Regions from separate parts of the Microbacterium sp. NPDC096154 genome, predicted to be linked through region 1. Evidence: predicted binding sites of a transcription regulator. Region 1 holds the regulator's gene; each other region holds the start of a gene.
The links. The regulator HrcA, encoded in region 1, represses chaperone genes, less so after heat shock. The targets are predictions, from matches to a motif close to TTNGCACTCGNNNNNNNCGAGTGCNAA.
Positions count from the first base shown of each region.

Region 1 (4,999 bases):
CCGGCGGAGCCCAGGCCTGATGGGCGCTGTGCCGCCCGCCGCTCGGCGCGGTTGGCGAACTCGGCGGCCTCGTCGCGCTCGTGGCGGGCGGCCAGGCGCTTCTCGTCGTACTCGCTGTAGGCGTCGACGATGCGCCCGACGAGCGAGTGACGCACAACGTCGTCGCTCGACAGGCGTGCGAAGTGGATGTCGTCGATCCGGTCCAGCACGCGGGTCACCAGGCGAAGGCCCGACGCGCCCTGAGGCAGGTCGACCTGCGTGATGTCGCCCGTCACCACCATCTTCGCGCCGAAGCCGAGGCGCGTCAGGAACATCTTCATCTGCTCAGGCGTGGTGTTCTGCGCCTCGTCGAGCACGACGAACGAGTTGTTGAGCGTGCGCCCGCGCATGTACGCAAGCGGTGCGACCTCGATCGTGCCCGTCGCCATGAGCTTCGGCACGAGCTCGGGATCCATCATCTCGTTGAGCGCGTCGTACAGCGGCCGCAGATACGGGTCGATCTTGTCCGTCAGCGTGCCGGGCAGGAAGCCCAGTCGCTCCCCCGCCTCCACGGCGGGACGCGTCAGGATGATCCGCTCCACCTCACGACGCTGCAGCGCCTGCACGGCCTTCGCCATCGCGAGGTAGGTCTTGCCCGTGCCTGCGGGTCCGATCCCGAACACGATGGTGTTCTCGTCGATCGCGTCGACGTACTCCTTCTGACCCACGGTCTTGGGCCGGATGGTCTTGCCGCGCGAGGACAGGATCGCCTCGCCCATGACCTCGCTGGGCCGCGGACCGTTCTCGTCGCGCATCATGCGCGCCGAGCTCTGCACGTCGGCCGGGCCGAGCGCATGCCCGGCCCTGGTCATCTCGAGCAGCTCGTCGACGAGGGCGCGCGCGGCTCGCACGGGACCGGCCGCGCCGCGCAGCGTGATCTCGTTGCCGCGCACGTGCACGTCGACATCCGGATGAGCGCTCTCGACCATGCGGAGCAGGCGATCCTGTGGGCCGAGCAGCTGCACCATCGCGACGCCGTCTGCGGTCACCGTCTCGGTGACGGGATCGCCGTTCTGCTCCGAGCGGCGCGGATCAGGGGTACCGGAGTCACTCACCGACGAGGCTCTTCTCTCCCAGGCCGCCGGCGAGCACGTGCGCGTGCACGTGGAACACCGTCTGGCCGGCTCCGGCACCCGTGTTGAACAGCAGCCGGAAGTCGCCGTCACCGTGCTCCGCGCCCAGCCGCTTCGCCAGGCCGATCATCTCGGCCAGCAGCGACGGGTCACCCGCCGCGAGCTCTGTCACGTCGCGGTACTCCTGAGTCTTCGGGATCACCAGCAGGTGCACCGGCGCCTGCGGCGAGATGTCCTTGATGGCGAAGACACGCTCGGTCTCGGCCACGATCTCGCCGGGGATGTCGCCCTGCAGGATGCGGGTGAAGATCGAGGGTTCGCTCATGAGTCCAGTCTATGCGCGCGGGGGCGCCCGAGCCGGGGCGAGCTCACCAGCGGCCGAGGCGCGCGTTGACGAGCGCCAGAGCCGCGGGACCCGCGGTGGAGGTGCGCAGCACCGTGTCGCCGAGTCGCACACGCGTGGCTCCGGCTTCCTCGAGCCGCTCGAGCTCTTCGGGCGCGATGCCGCCCTCCGGGCCCACCACCAGGAGGATGTCCCGCTCGCCCGCCAGATCGACCCCGCTCAGGCGCGCCTGGGCGGTCGGGTCCAGCACGAGCACGCGGGAATCCGCCGCACGAGCGGCCAGTGCCGCTGTCGAGACCACGGCGGTGACCTCCGGAAGCCAGGCGCGGTGCGCCTGCTTGGCCGCCTCGCGCACGATGGTCGCCCATCGCGCGCGCCCCTTCTCGGCCTTCGGGCCCTCCCAGCGGGAGACGCTGCGCGCCGCCTGCCACGGCAGGATCTCGTCGACGCCCAGCTCCGTCGCGGCCTGCACGGCGAGCTCGTCGCGGTCGCCCTTCGCCAGCGCCTGTGCCAGCGCGATGCGCGGCGCCGGCGCGCTCTCCTCACGGCGCGCCGTGATGCGCACCACGACCTCGCGCGGCGCGACCGAGGCGCATTCGCCTTCGAGCCATGCCCCGCGGCCGTCGGTCACGGTCACGGCCTCCCCCACGCGCACGCGCCGCACCGCGGCCGCGTGGTGCGCCTCCGCGCCGGTGAGGGTGAGGGTGTCGCCGACGGCCGCGGATCCGGCCGTCTCGTCGACGAAGTGCAGCGCCACGGACTCAGCCGTTCCGGAACTTGTCGCGCAGCTTCGAGAACAGCCCCTGGTGGAACTCGGCCAGGCGCGGCTTCGGTGCCTTGGTCCGCTTGGCGAGCTCCTCGACGAGCGCGCGCTCCTTGGCGTCCAGGCGGGTGGGGGTCACCACGTGGATGCCCACGCGCAGGTCGCCGCGCTTCGACGAGCGCAGGCCGGTGATGCCGCGATCGGCGATCGTCAGCACCTCGCCGCCCTGCACGCCGGGACGCAGCTCGATGTCGACCGGGCCGTCGAGGGCCTCGAACGTCGTGCGCGTGCCCAGGATCGCATCGGTCATCGAGACCTCCAGCGTCGCCAGCAGGTCGTCGCCGTCGCGGCTGAACACCGGGTGCGGCGCCACCTGCACCTCCAGGTAGAGGTCGCCGTGGGGGCCGCCCGCCGGGCCCACCTCGCCCGATCCGGGCAGCTGCAGCCGCAGGCCCGACTCGACGCCTGCGGGGATGTCGACCGAGACGGTGCGGCGCGAGCGCACACGGCCCTGGCCGCCGCACGTGGCACACGGATGCGGGATCGTCGTGCCGTAGCCCTGGCACACGCCGCACGGCTGCTGGGTCACGACGTTGCCCAGCAGGCTGCGCACCTGGCGCTGCACGAAGCCGGCGCCGCCGCAGACCTCGCAGCGCTCGGGGCTGGTACCGGGCTGGCAGCACGATCCCTGGCACGTCTCGCACAGCACGGCGGTGTCGACCTCGATGTCGCGGTGCGCTCCGAACACGACGTCGCCCAGCTCAAGCGACACCCGCACGAGGGCATCCTGTCCGCGCTCGCGACGCGATCGCGGGCGACCCGCACGGGCACCGCCGGCGCTGGCCCCGAAGAACGTCTCGAAGATGTCGCTGAAGCCGCCGAAGCCGCCCGCGCCGCCGAACGGGCTCTCATCGCCGCCCATGTCGTAGCGGCGACGCTTCTCGTCGTCGCTCAGCACCTCATACGCGTGCGTGACGAGCTTGAACTGCTCGGCCGCGTCGTCGCTGGGGTTGACGTCGGGATGCAGCTGACGGGCCAGCTTGCGATACGCCTTCTTGATCTCGTCGGTCGTCGCCTCACGCGACACCCCGAGCACCTCGTAGTGGTCAGCCACACTCGCCTCTCAGTGGAGCGCCCGGGGCCGTCGCCCCGAGCGCATCCGGATGTTCGATCGCTCTCCGCCTAGCGGCGGTTCTCGTCCTCGTCCAGCAACCGGCTCAGATACCGCGCCACGGCGCGGGCTGCCGAGAGGTTGCTGGGGTAGTCCATGCGCGTCGGCCCCATCAGGCCGATGCGCGCGCGGCCGATGGCCGCGTCGTAGTCGCTCGCGATGATCGACGCCTCCGTCAGGCCGAACGCCTCGTTCTCGCGTCCGATGCTGGCCGACAAGCCTTGATCGTCGGCCGCCATCTCCGACATCAGCCGCAGCAGCGTGACCTGCTCCTCGATCGCCTCGAGAAGCGGATGGATGCTGCCGCGGAAGTCGTGCTCCCGCTTGGCGAGCGTCGCGGCACCGGCCATGACCAGGCGATCCTGCCGGAACTCGTCGAGCTCTTCGCCCACGACGGCCGCCAGGGCGAGCAGGGCGTCGTCGATCCGGGCGCGCTCGGCGGGGGCCGACGCGTGCAGCGCCTCGATCCGCTCCGACCCCGATCGCACCGAGCGTCCGGTCACGAGCGCCGCCAGCTGGGCCCGCAGCACAGGCACGTCGTCCTCCTCGACGCCCTGCGGCACGGCGGTGAGCCGCTGGGAGACCCGCCCCGTGTCGGTCACGATGATCACCAGCATCCGGATGTGGTCGAGCCGGACGAGCTCGACATGGGTCACGTTCGCCGAGGCGAACGACGGGTACTGCACCAGCGCGACCTGCCCGGTGAGCTGCGTCAGCAGGCGAACGGTGCGCGCGAGCAGGTCATCGAGATCCGCCGGGTCGGCCAGGAAGGTCGAGATCGCGGAGCGCTGCGCCGGCGACAGGGGGCGCAGCTCCGCCAGATGATCGACGAACACGCGGTAGCCCTTGTCGGTGGGAACGCGTCCCGACGACGTGTGGGGCGCCGTGATGAGCTCCTCATCCTCCAGCAGCGCCATGTCGTTGCGGATCGTCGCGGCCGACACCCCGAAGGCGTGCCGTTCGACGATCGACTTGCTGCCCACCGGCTCGTGGGTGTCGACGTAGTCCTGCACGATCGCGCGGAGGACCTTGAGTCCACGTTCCGTGACCATCCGCACACCTCCGTCAGAAATCCGCACCGCCTGGCACTCGTATCCGCTGAGTGCCAATTCTAGCGGCGATCGGGGCGGATATCGCCCAGCTCGCCGCGCTCTCCGCGCTCTCCGCGCGCCGCGTGCGCCGCCCGGTCACTCTGTGAGGGCCCGCACCACCGCGTCCGCCAGGAGGCGACCCTTCAGCGTGAGCACCACGCGCCCGCGCACGGCCGCGGCACCCTCGACCATGCCGTCGGCGACGAGCCCGGCGACCGCCCGACGCGCGCCGGAGGGCAGCGCGTCGACAGACAGTCCCTCCCGGATGCGGCTCTCCAGCAGCACGCGCTCCAGGCCGCGCGCCTCGGCATCGGGGGTCTCGCGGCCCGCTGCAGGCGACGTGCCCAGGGCGAGGCGCTGCGCGTACGCCGCGGGGTGCTTCACGTTCCACCAGCGCAGGCCGCCGACGTGACTGTGCGCGCCGGGACCGAAGCCCCACCAGTCCGACCCGCGCCAGTACGCGAGGTTGTGACGCGAGCGGTGCTCGTCGCCCCGGGCCCAGTTGCTGACCTCGTACCA
Region 1 covers NZ_JBEOSM010000001.1:227,188-232,186, forward strand. Annotated here, with positions in the region: gene ABTW64_RS01115 (PhoH family protein) at 1-1,094, opposite strand, end outside; gene ABTW64_RS01120 (HIT domain-containing protein) at 1,087-1,437, opposite strand; gene ABTW64_RS01125 (16S rRNA (uracil(1498)-N(3))-methyltransferase) at 1,481-2,212, opposite strand; gene dnaJ (molecular chaperone DnaJ) at 2,217-3,332, opposite strand; gene hrcA (heat-inducible transcriptional repressor HrcA) at 3,401-4,441, opposite strand; gene hemW (radical SAM family heme chaperone HemW) at 4,577-4,999, opposite strand, start outside.

Region 2 (4,999 bases), on a different contig from region 1:
GCGAGAGGTGGCGCTCGCCGTCCACGGTCTTGACGCGCAGTTCGCGCGAGCGCTCCGGCTTGCCGCCGACGTAGAGCCATCCGAGCAGCCGCTCGCCCTTCTTCAGCCCATGGGCCTTGGCCACGGGCTTCGACCGGGTGTATCCGCCGGTGCGCCAGAACACGCCCCAGCCGGCCTCATCGAGCAGCAGGCTCAGGGCGTGTGCGACGCCCGCCGCGGTGGCCTCCTGCTCCCACTCGGGCACCTTGCCGCTGCGCACGCTCGCGACGACGGCGATCAGCAGCGGCGCCCGCAGGGGCTTGGTCGAGACGCCCTTCTCGCCCTCGGCCTTCGCGATCGCCCGTCCGAGCGTGAGGCGGTCGTCGCCGCGCAGCTCGATCAGGCGCCACGGGCGCAGCTCCTTGTGATCGGCGACGCGTCCCGCGGCCGAGACGAGCTCCACGAGCTGCTCGTGCGTGGGAGCGTGGTCGGTGACCTTCGACAGCGAGCGGCGCGACCGCATCGCCTCGAGGGCGGTCACGCCGCCGAGTCCTCCCCGCCTGCCTCCGGGGTGAAGCTCAGCGAGAGCGAGTTCATGCAGTAGCGGTCGCCCGTGGGCGTGCCGAACCCGTCGGGGAAGACGTGGCCCAGGTGCGAGCCGCAGTTCGCGCAGCGCACCTCGGTGCGAACCATGCCGTGGCTGGTGTCCTCGAGCAGCTCGACCGCGTCGGGGCGCACCGACTCGTAGAAGCTCGGCCAGCCGCAGTGCGAGTCGAACTTCGTGCCGCTCTGGAACAGCTCTGCGCCGCAGGCGGCGCAGGTGTAGAGCCCGGCGCGCTCCTCATCCAGAAGCTCGCCGGTCCAGGGACGCTCGGTGCCGGCCTGACGCAGCACGGCGTACTGCTCAGGCGTGAGCTCGCTGCGCCACTCGTCCTCGGACTTGCTGACGTTGTACGACATGGATCCTCCCGGGGTTCGGATACCAGCGTACGACCGCGCCGGGGGAGCAGGGCCGGTGTGACGCCGGTGAGAATGGCAGGATGCAGCGCCCCCGCGATGAGAACGATCCCGCCGCCGTCGCCGAGCGGTTCGCGCGCTTCGCGCGCGACGAGGCGCCCGGGCGGTCGGACGTGTATGGCGCGTGGGCCGAGCGCGTGGCGGAGGAGCCTCTGCTGTGCGACATCCTCGCCCGCATCCCGGCCCAGCGCAGGCAGCCGCCGCTCGTGTTCGCCGTGACGCGGATGCTCGGCGCCGGCACCGGCGGGCCCGACGAGTGGGCCGCCTTCGTGCGCGCACACGCCGACGCGGTCGTCGCCGAGTGCGCGGCGCGCAGCCTGCAGACCAACGAACCGCTGCGGTGCGCGGCCCTGCTGCCGGCACTCAGCCGCGTTCAGGGCCCGATCGCCCTGCTCGAGCTGGGCGCATCGGGCGGCCTGTGCCTCTACCCGGATCGCTACACGTACCGGTTCGGCGATCAGCGGCTGGAGCCGGAGATCGGCTCGGGGGTCGTGCTCGACGTGCAGGTGCGCGGCGATCGGATGCCGCCGCTCGCGCTGCCCGAGGTCGTGTGGCGTGCCGGCATAGACCTGCACCCCCTCGACGCGAGGGATCCGGCCGACCGTGCCTGGCTCGAGGGGCTGGTCTGGCCCGAGGAGCGCGAGCGCGCGGCGCGCATCGCCGCCGCGCTGGAGGTCGTCGCGGCCGACCCGCCGCTGCTCGTGACCGGCGACGCGGCGGACCTCGGGCTCGTGCGAGAGGTGGCGGCACAGGCTCCGGAGGCGGCGACGCTCGTCGTGACGACGCCCGGCGTGCTGCCGTACGTGCCCCGCGCGCGCCGCGACGCGCTCATCGCCGCGCTGCGGGCGCCCGGCGGCGTGCGCCCTGCTTCGGCTGCCGCAGCGGGCGTGCGGTGGATCACGCTCGACCAGCCCGCGCTGCACGACGCGTGGATGCCGCCCATCGAGCCGGATGCCTGGCCGGGCGGCTTCGCACTGGCGCTCGGCGGCGACGTGCTGGCGGCGGCCGACCCGCTGGGCGCGTGGATCGAATGGCGCGCATGACCGCCCGCCGCTGAGGCCGGCCGGAGACCGGTGCGCCTCACCGGCCGGGGCGAGGTCCGCGCCTACGGTGGGAGCATGCTCTCCGATCGCGCCGGACTCTCCGATCGAGACCGCGCCATCCTGGCCTTCGAGGCGCGGTGGCCCCGCCACGGTGGCGCCAAGGAGGAGGCGATCCGATCGCAGCTCGAGATGGCGCCCGCTCGGTACTACCAGCTGCTGGGCCGCCTGATCGACTCCGGTGACGCTCTCGCGGCCGAGCCGATGCTGATCGGCCGGCTTCGTCGACAGCGCGACGCGCGCGATGCGGCCCGCTCCCGCATCGCGGGCTGAGCGTCCCGGGCGGCAGGCGCCGTCCACGGGATCACCAGACGCCCGCGGGTACCATCGGGATGTGCCGACCACGTACCCCCGGGACCGCTTCGACGACGTCCCCCGACAGGCCGAGCGCGTCGGCGCTCACCGCGCCGAGCAGCCGCGCATGTCGCGCGGCGTGGCGTTCCTCTGGGCCGCGCTCGCCACGGTCGTGCTGACGATCGCGGGCATCATCGGCTTCCTGGTGCTGTCGCAGCGGGTCGACGCTCCCGCCCCGCCGGAGGCCACTCCGACCGTCGCCCCGGTGATCGACACCACCTACACGGTCCTGGTGCTGAACGGCACCGCCACCCCCGGCACCGCGGAGGCGGTGGCGCAGCAGCTCGTCGCCGCCGGATGGACCGAGGACATGGCGCTGCCGAGCGAGTCGTCGGCGACCGACTTCCCGACCACGACCGTGTACTACGCGTCGCCCGAGGAGGAGGCCGCGGCACGGGGCGTGGCGCAGGCGATCGGCGGGGCGCAGGTCGAGCAGAGCGACCAGTACGCGGCCGACCCGGAGTCCGAGGTCAAGGAGCTCACGGTGGTCGTCGGCCTCGACCGTGTTTCGGCCGGGTAAACACTTCGATGCGGGCGTGTCAAAACCGCCCGGAAGCCGCTCGAGGCGCGAAAACACGCGGATACGATTCCCCCATATCCGCCCCCCGCACCAGGAGAGTTTTCGCATGACCCAGGGCACCGTCAAGTGGTTCAACGCCGAGAAGGGCTACGGGTTCATCACCGTCGCCGACGGCAGCCAGGACGTCTTCGTCCACTACTCGAACATCGAGATGAGCGGCTTCCGTCTGCTGGAAGAGGGGCAGTCCGTCGAGTTCACTGTCGGCACCGGCCAGAAGGGCCCGCAGGCCGAGGCCGTGCGCCCGGTATGACGCGTCGCTTCGGCGACCAGGAGCTCCCAGACAGCGCCCCGCGGCTTCGGCCGCGGGGCGCTTCTCGTGCCGGCCGGACCGCGGAGCCGGTACCGGATGACGCGCGTGTCCGCGGCGCTTGCACTCGATGGGGGTGAGTGCCAGAATCGTCCTAGCACTCGCGCAACATGAGTGCTAAAGACCACACGCCTACGTCCGGGAGGGACGACACCAACATGGCAAAGATGATCGCTTTCGACGAGGAGGCCCGTCGCGGCCTCGAGCGCGGCCTCAACACGCTGGCCGACGCCGTCAAGGTGACGCTCGGCCCGCGCGGTCGCAACGTCGTGCTCGAGAAGAAGTGGGGCGCCCCCACGATCACGAACGACGGCGTCTCGATCGCCAAGGAGATCGAGCTCGACGACCCGTACGAGAAGATCGGCGCGGAGCTCGTCAAGGAGGTCGCCAAGAAGACCGACGACGTCGCCGGTGACGGCACCACCACCGCGACCGTCCTCGCTCAGGCTCTCGTGCGCGAGGGTCTCCGCAACGTCGCGGCCGGCGCCGACCCCATCAGCCTCAAGCGCGGCATCGAGAAGGCCGTCAAGGCGCTCTCGGACGAGCTGCTCGCGCAGGCCAAGGAGGTCGAGTCGAAGGAGCAGATCGCCGCGACCGCCTCGATCTCGGCCGCCGACCCGGCCATCGGTGAGCTCATCGCCGAGGCCATCGACAAGGTGGGCAAGGAGGGCGTCGTCACGGTCGAGGAGTCGAACACGTTCGGCACCGAGCTCGAGCTCACCGAGGGCATGCGCTTCGACAAGGGCTACCTGAACCCCTACTTCGTCACGGACCCGGAGCGCCAGGAGGCCGTCTTCGAGGACCCGTACATCCTGATCGCGAACCAGAAGATCTCGAACATCAAGGACCTTCTGCCTGTCGTCGACAAGGTGATCCAGGCGGGCAAGGAGCTCGTCATCATCGCCGAGGACGTCGAGGGCGAGGCGCTCGCGACGCTCGTGCTCAACAAGATCCGCGGCATCTTCAAGTCGGTGGCCGTCAAGGCCCCGGGCTTCGGCGACCGCCGCAAGGCGCAGCTGCAGGACATCGCGATCCTCACGGGCGGCCAGGTCATCACCGAGGAGGTCGGCCTCAAGCTGGAGAACACCGACCTCGAGCTGCTCGGCCGCGCTCGCAAGGTCATCGTCACCAAGGACGAGACGACCATCGTCGAGGGCGCCGGTGACGCGGAGCAGATCGAGGGTCGCGTGACCCAGATCCGCCGCGAGATCGAGAACACCGACAGCGACTACGACCGCGAGAAGCTGCAGGAGCGCCTCGCCAAGCTCGCCGGCGGCGTGGCCGTCATCAAGGCGGGCGCGGCCACCGAGGTCGAGCTCAAGGAGCGCAAGCACCGCATCGAGGACGCCGTCCGCAACGCGAAGGCCGCCGTCGAGGAGGGCATCGTCGCCGGTGGTGGCGTGGCCCTGATCCAGGCCGGCAAGACCGCGTTCGAGGGCCTGGAGCTCGTGGGCGACGAGGCGACCGGTGCGAACATCGTCAAGGTCGCCATCGAGGCCCCGCTGAAGCAGATCGCTCTCAACGCCGGTCTCGAGCCGGGCGTCGTCGCCAACAAGGTCGCGGACCTCGAGGTCGGTCACGGCCTCAACGCCGCCACCGGCGAGTACGGCGACCTGTTCGCGCAGGGCATCATCGACCCGGCCAAGGTGACCCGCTCGGCGC
Region 2 covers NZ_JBEOSM010000002.1:49,554-54,552, reverse strand. Annotated here, with positions in the region: gene ABTW64_RS02735 (nitroreductase family protein) at 1-502, opposite strand, end outside; gene msrB (peptide-methionine (R)-S-oxide reductase MsrB) at 517-939, opposite strand; gene ABTW64_RS02725 (DUF2332 family protein) at 1,020-2,039, shown strand; gene ABTW64_RS02720 (DUF3263 domain-containing protein) at 2,115-2,369, shown strand; gene ABTW64_RS02715 (LytR C-terminal domain-containing protein) at 2,431-2,970, shown strand; gene ABTW64_RS02710 (cold-shock protein) at 3,077-3,280, shown strand; gene groL (chaperonin GroEL) at 3,496-4,999, shown strand, end outside.
Region 2: a site for HrcA is predicted at 3,432-3,458, ahead of groL (chaperonin GroEL). Genes of this name have one in related genera too.

Region 3 (4,999 bases), on a different contig from region 1:
GCCAGGTGCACCACGGTGTCGACGCCCTGCAGCACAGACGCCAGGCGATCGACGACCTGCTGCTCGCCCTCGTCGCCGATCGCGGGCGCCGCGATGTCGACACGCTCCCACCGCGCCGCATCGTAGGGAGCCGCCGACACATCCGGCGTGCGCCGCGCGACGCCGATGATCTCGGAGACCTCGTCCTGCCCGCGCAGCGCGTGCAGCAGGGCCGTGCCGGCGTTGCCGCTCGCCCCGATGATCGCGACCTTCATCCGGTCCCCCTCGCTCGCCGATCCTGTACGTCCTGGTGCGCGTGCGCGCGGCGCCCCGACCGGCGACCGCGCCGATCCTGTCGCGCCGTGGCGGCCACGCTAGCGTTCGGCAGGTCGGGGGCACAGGGGCTTGCGAACCGCGCGCGCGAGCGTCAGCGCCGCCGGTGGGCGACGGCGAAGGGCCCCGCCTCGCGAGCCGAAGCTCGCGAGACGGGGCCCTCTTGCGTGGGGTGAGGGGATCAGCCCTCGTACGGTGCGTACGTGTTGTCGGCGCCGTACTCGTAGATGTTGATGAAGCCCTCGGTCGGGTCGCCGACCTCGTCGAAGGTCACCGGGCTCGAGACGCCGTCGTAGTCGGCGACGCCGCCGCCGAGGATGATGTCGGCGCACTCCGCGAACGTGGTGCACTTCTCACCGTCGCCCGAACCACCCGAGACCTCCTGCAGCTTCTCGGCGATTGCGGCGGGGTCGGTCGACTGCGCGGCCAGCGCGGCGAGCGCGATCAGGTTGGTGGCGTCGAACGACTCGGGAGCGTACGTGTAGTCGCTCAGCGCCTCCTCGCCGGCCTCCTCGACGTAGGCGTCGAGGCCGTCGATGAACTCCTGCACCTGGTCGGGCGTCGGGCCGGGGTACGTGCCCTTCGCGCCCTCGAGCAGCCCCTCGGGGAAGTCGGGGTACGCGGCCATGTTGCCGTCGACGAGGAAGAGGTTCTCGGGGTCGAAGCCCTTCTCGATGAGGCTCGGCAGGATGGTCTTCGCCTCGTCGAACGAGATCACGGTGATGGCGTCGGGGTCCTCGGCCAGCACCTCGCTGATCTGCGAGTCGAACGACGTGTCACCGGGGTTGAAGGTCGGGGCCGCGACGACCTCGCCGCCCGCGGCCTCGAACGACTCGGTGATGTAGTTGGCCAGGCCGGTGCCGTAGGCGTCGTTCAGCACGATCAGGCCGAGGGTCTGGTGGCCCAGCTCGGCCACGAAGTTGCCGTGCACCTCGCCCTGCAGCACGTCGGACGGCGCGGTGCGGAAGTAGAGGCCGTTGTCCTCGTACGTCGTGAACTGGTCGGACGTGTTGGCCGGCGAGAACTGGATGACGCCCGCGCCGACGACCTGGTCGATGAACTGCAGCGAGACGCCCGACGACGCGGCGCCGATGATGGCCGCGGGGTCCTCGCTGAGCAGACGCGGGATCTCGGTCTCGTAGGCCTTGTTGTCGAGGTCGCCCGAGTCGCCGTGCACGACGTCGAGCTCGAGGCCCGTGGTCTCGGCGTACTCGTTGATCAGCGACTGCGCGTAGTTGACGCCCTGGATCTCGGGCGGGCCGAGGAACGCGAGCGAACCGGTCACGGGCAGGGCCGTGCCGATCTTCAGCGCGAGGTCGCCGGCCGGAGCGGCCGGGGCCGACGAGCTGGGCTCGCCCGAGGCCGTGCCGCCGCCGGCGGCACAACCCGCGAGGGTGAGAGCTGCGGCGCCGGTGAGGGCGACGGCGCCGAGCAGCTTTCGGGATCGAACCATGAGGTTCCGTCCTTTCATCAGGACCCGCGGATCGGGGACTGGTGGTGCCCGTGCTCCCAGGGAGTGCACAGGCGGCCGCGGGTAGTGGACGGAAATCTACCCGCGATTTGTTTCGCGTGTGTTTTCGGATCGCCATCTGAGCAGACGGCGCGCGGTTTCGGGATCGAATCGTTACCGGGCTGGGCATCCTGCGGCGCAATGTGACCGCCGCGGACATCCGGCAGGGGGCTTCGCCCTCCGCGCGTCAGGCGACGGGCGCGACCACGGAGGGCCGCACGCGGCGCGCGTGCCGCAGCTGGTCGGTCACCAGCAGGACGCACGCGATCCACACGATGCCGAAGCCGATCCAGCGCACGGCGGGCATCTCCTCGTGCAGCACGGCCGCGCCGATGATGAACTGCAGGATGGGCCCCGCAAACTGCAGCATCCCCATCGTCGCGAGCGGCACGCGGCTCGATCCGGCCGCGAACAGCAGCAGCGGCACCGCCGTCACCACACCCGCGCACAGCAGCAGCACGGCGTGCAGCGGGCCTGCGGTGCCGAGCGTGATGCCGGTCGTGGCGGCGACGATGCCGAGCTGCACGACGGCGATGGGCGTGATCCAGAGCGTCTCGAGAGCGAGGCCGCTGACCGCGTCGACCGAGCCGCCCACCTGCTTCTTGACGAGCCCGTAAACGCCGAAGCTGGCGGTCAGCAGCAGCGCGTACCAGGGCACGGCACCGTACCCCACCACGATCACGATGACCGCCAGCGCGGCGACCGCGATGGCGATCCACTGCAGGATGCGCAGCCGCTCGCGCAGCACGAGCACCGCCAGCAGCACGGTGGTGATGGGGTTGATGAAGTAGCCGAGGCTCGCCTCGAGCACGTGGTCGGTCTGCGTCGCCAGCACGAAGACCTGCCAGTTGACGTAGATCAGCACGCCCGCCAGCGCCATGAGCGCCGCGAGGCGCGGGGTGCGCAGCACGGTGACGAACCGGCGCCAGCCGCGCGTGACGGTGAGCAGCAGCGCGCAGAACACGAGCGAGAGCAGCACGCGCCAGGCGACGACCTCCCAGGCGCCGGCGGGCGCCAGGGCCACGAAGTAGAGGGGCAGCACGCCCCACAGCACGTAGGCGCCCAGGCCGTAGAGCGTGCCGGCCGCCTCGGTCCCGATCCGGTTGCTGCGGGCGGTCGGTGCGGGAGAGGCCTGGGTCACCGATTCAGCCTACGCCCGGGCAGGGCCCGGGCAGCCCGGACGTTCTGCCATCCTGCGCGGGATTCCTGCCACCGCCTCCGGGCATGCGAGAGGCCCGGATGGCGGGCATCCGGGCCTCTCGAGAAGCGGGTGTCGCCGGATCAGCGGACGACGACCGCCAGCACGTCGCGGGCCGAGAGCACGAGGAACTCGTCGGCGCCGAACTTGACCTCGGTGCCGCCGTACTTGCTGTACAGCACGCGGTCGCCGACAGCGACGTCGAGCGGAACGCGGTTGCCGTTGTCGTCGATGCGGCCGGGGCCCACCGCGACGACCTCGCCCTCCTGGGGCTTCTCCTTCGCGGTGTCGGGGATGACCAGACCGCTCGCGGTGGTCTGCTCGGCCTCGACCTGCTTGATGACGATGCGGTCCTCGAGCGGCTTGATGGAAACCGACACGGTGTACCTCTTCTTTCGTGTGCTTCGTACGGGAAGACTCTTTCGCACTCTCGCGGGGAGAGTGCTAACAGGCAGTTTAGGAGGGTTGCTGGCACTCGCGCAACGCGAGTGCCAATGGGATTGCCTCTCCGGCGCGACCTAGGCTTGAGGGATGGATTCGGCCGAGCTCGACGCCCTGCTCACCCGCGAGGGGCTGGCGCTCCTGGAGTCGCTCGGCCCGGTCGAGTCGACCGACGACGTGGCACGCACCGTGTCGCGGCTGCGGGCGGCCGGCCACTCCCCCGAGCTCGTGTCGGCCGCGGTCGGTCAGTCGCGGCTGCGGGCCCGGGGCGAGGCGAAGTTCGGCCCCTTCGCGTCGCGCATGCTCTTCACCCGCGCGGGCCTCGAGCAGGCCACCCGGATGAGCGTGTCGGCCCACCACGCGCACCGCATGCGCGCGGCCGGGATCTCCCACGTGGCCGATCTGGGCTGCGGCATCGGCGGCGACTCGCTGGCGTTCGCGTCGGTGGGGCTGGGCGTGCTGGCCGTCGACGCCGACGCCGTGACTGCCGCGCTGGCCGCGTACAACCTGGCGCCGTTCCGCCAGGGCGAGGGTCCGGCGGTCGAGGTGCGCTCGGCGCTCGCGGAGGACGTCGATCTCGCGCACGTGGACGCCGTGTGGCTCGATCCCGCCCGACGCACGGCCGGACACGGCGAGACGTCGCGCGTGGCGGCATCCGACTACTCGCCGTCGCTCGACTGGGTGTTCGACCTCGCCGCGCGCGTGCCCGCGGGCGTGAAGCTCGGCCCCGGACACGACCGCAACGCGCTGCCCGAGACCGATGCGGCCCGCGGATGGAACGTTGAGACCCAGTGGATCAGCGTCGACGGCTCGACGGTCGAGCTGGTCGTGTGGACCGGATCGCTGGCGCGGCCGGGCGTCGGGCGGTCGGCCCTGGTGCTGCGCGGCGACGCCGCGCACGAGCTCGCCGCGGCGGCGGATACCCCCGACGAGCCCGTGCGTGAGCTCGGCGCATTCGTCCACGAGCCGGAGGGCGCGGTCATCCGGGCGCGACTGGTGGGCGACGTCGCCCGAGCCCTGGAGGCGGGGCCGATCGCTCCCGGCATCGCCTACCTGACGGGCGATGTGGCGACCACGAGCCCCTTCGTGTCGTCATTCCGGGTGCGCGAGACGCTGCCCGCCGACCCCAAGCCCCTCGCGAAGGCGCTGCGCGCCCGCGGCATCGGCACGCTGGAGATCAAGAAGCGAGGGGTCGACGTCGACCCCGCCGCCCTGCGCAGGCGCCTCTCGCTCAAGGGCGACGAGGCCGCGACGCTGCTGCTCACGCGCGTGGGCGGCAAGCGCCTGGCGATCCTCGCCGACCGCGTGCCGCGCGGCTGACCCGCGCCGTCGGGGGTCGCGGGCCGTCGGGGGTCGGGCGAGGCGGGCCGTCGGGCGAGGCGGGCCGTCGGGCGTCGCGGGCCGTCGCGGGCCGTCCGGCGTCGCGGGCCGTCCGGCCTCGCGGCACGCCATCTCAGGGGATCTCCCCTTCTCCGGATCGCGGTGGCCATCCGGCTCCTGAGAAGACGGGATCCCCGCCCCAAGCCCGCCGGCCGCCG
Region 3 covers NZ_JBEOSM010000002.1:267,187-272,185, forward strand. Annotated here, with positions in the region: gene ABTW64_RS03740 (NAD-dependent epimerase/dehydratase family protein) at 1-254, opposite strand, end outside; gene ABTW64_RS03745 (ABC transporter substrate-binding protein) at 494-1,765, opposite strand; gene rarD (EamA family transporter RarD) at 2,010-2,963, opposite strand; gene groES (co-chaperone GroES) at 3,104-3,400, opposite strand; gene ABTW64_RS03760 (THUMP-like domain-containing protein) at 3,552-4,781, shown strand.
Region 3: a site for HrcA is predicted at 3,489-3,515, ahead of groES (co-chaperone GroES). Genes of this name have one in related genera too.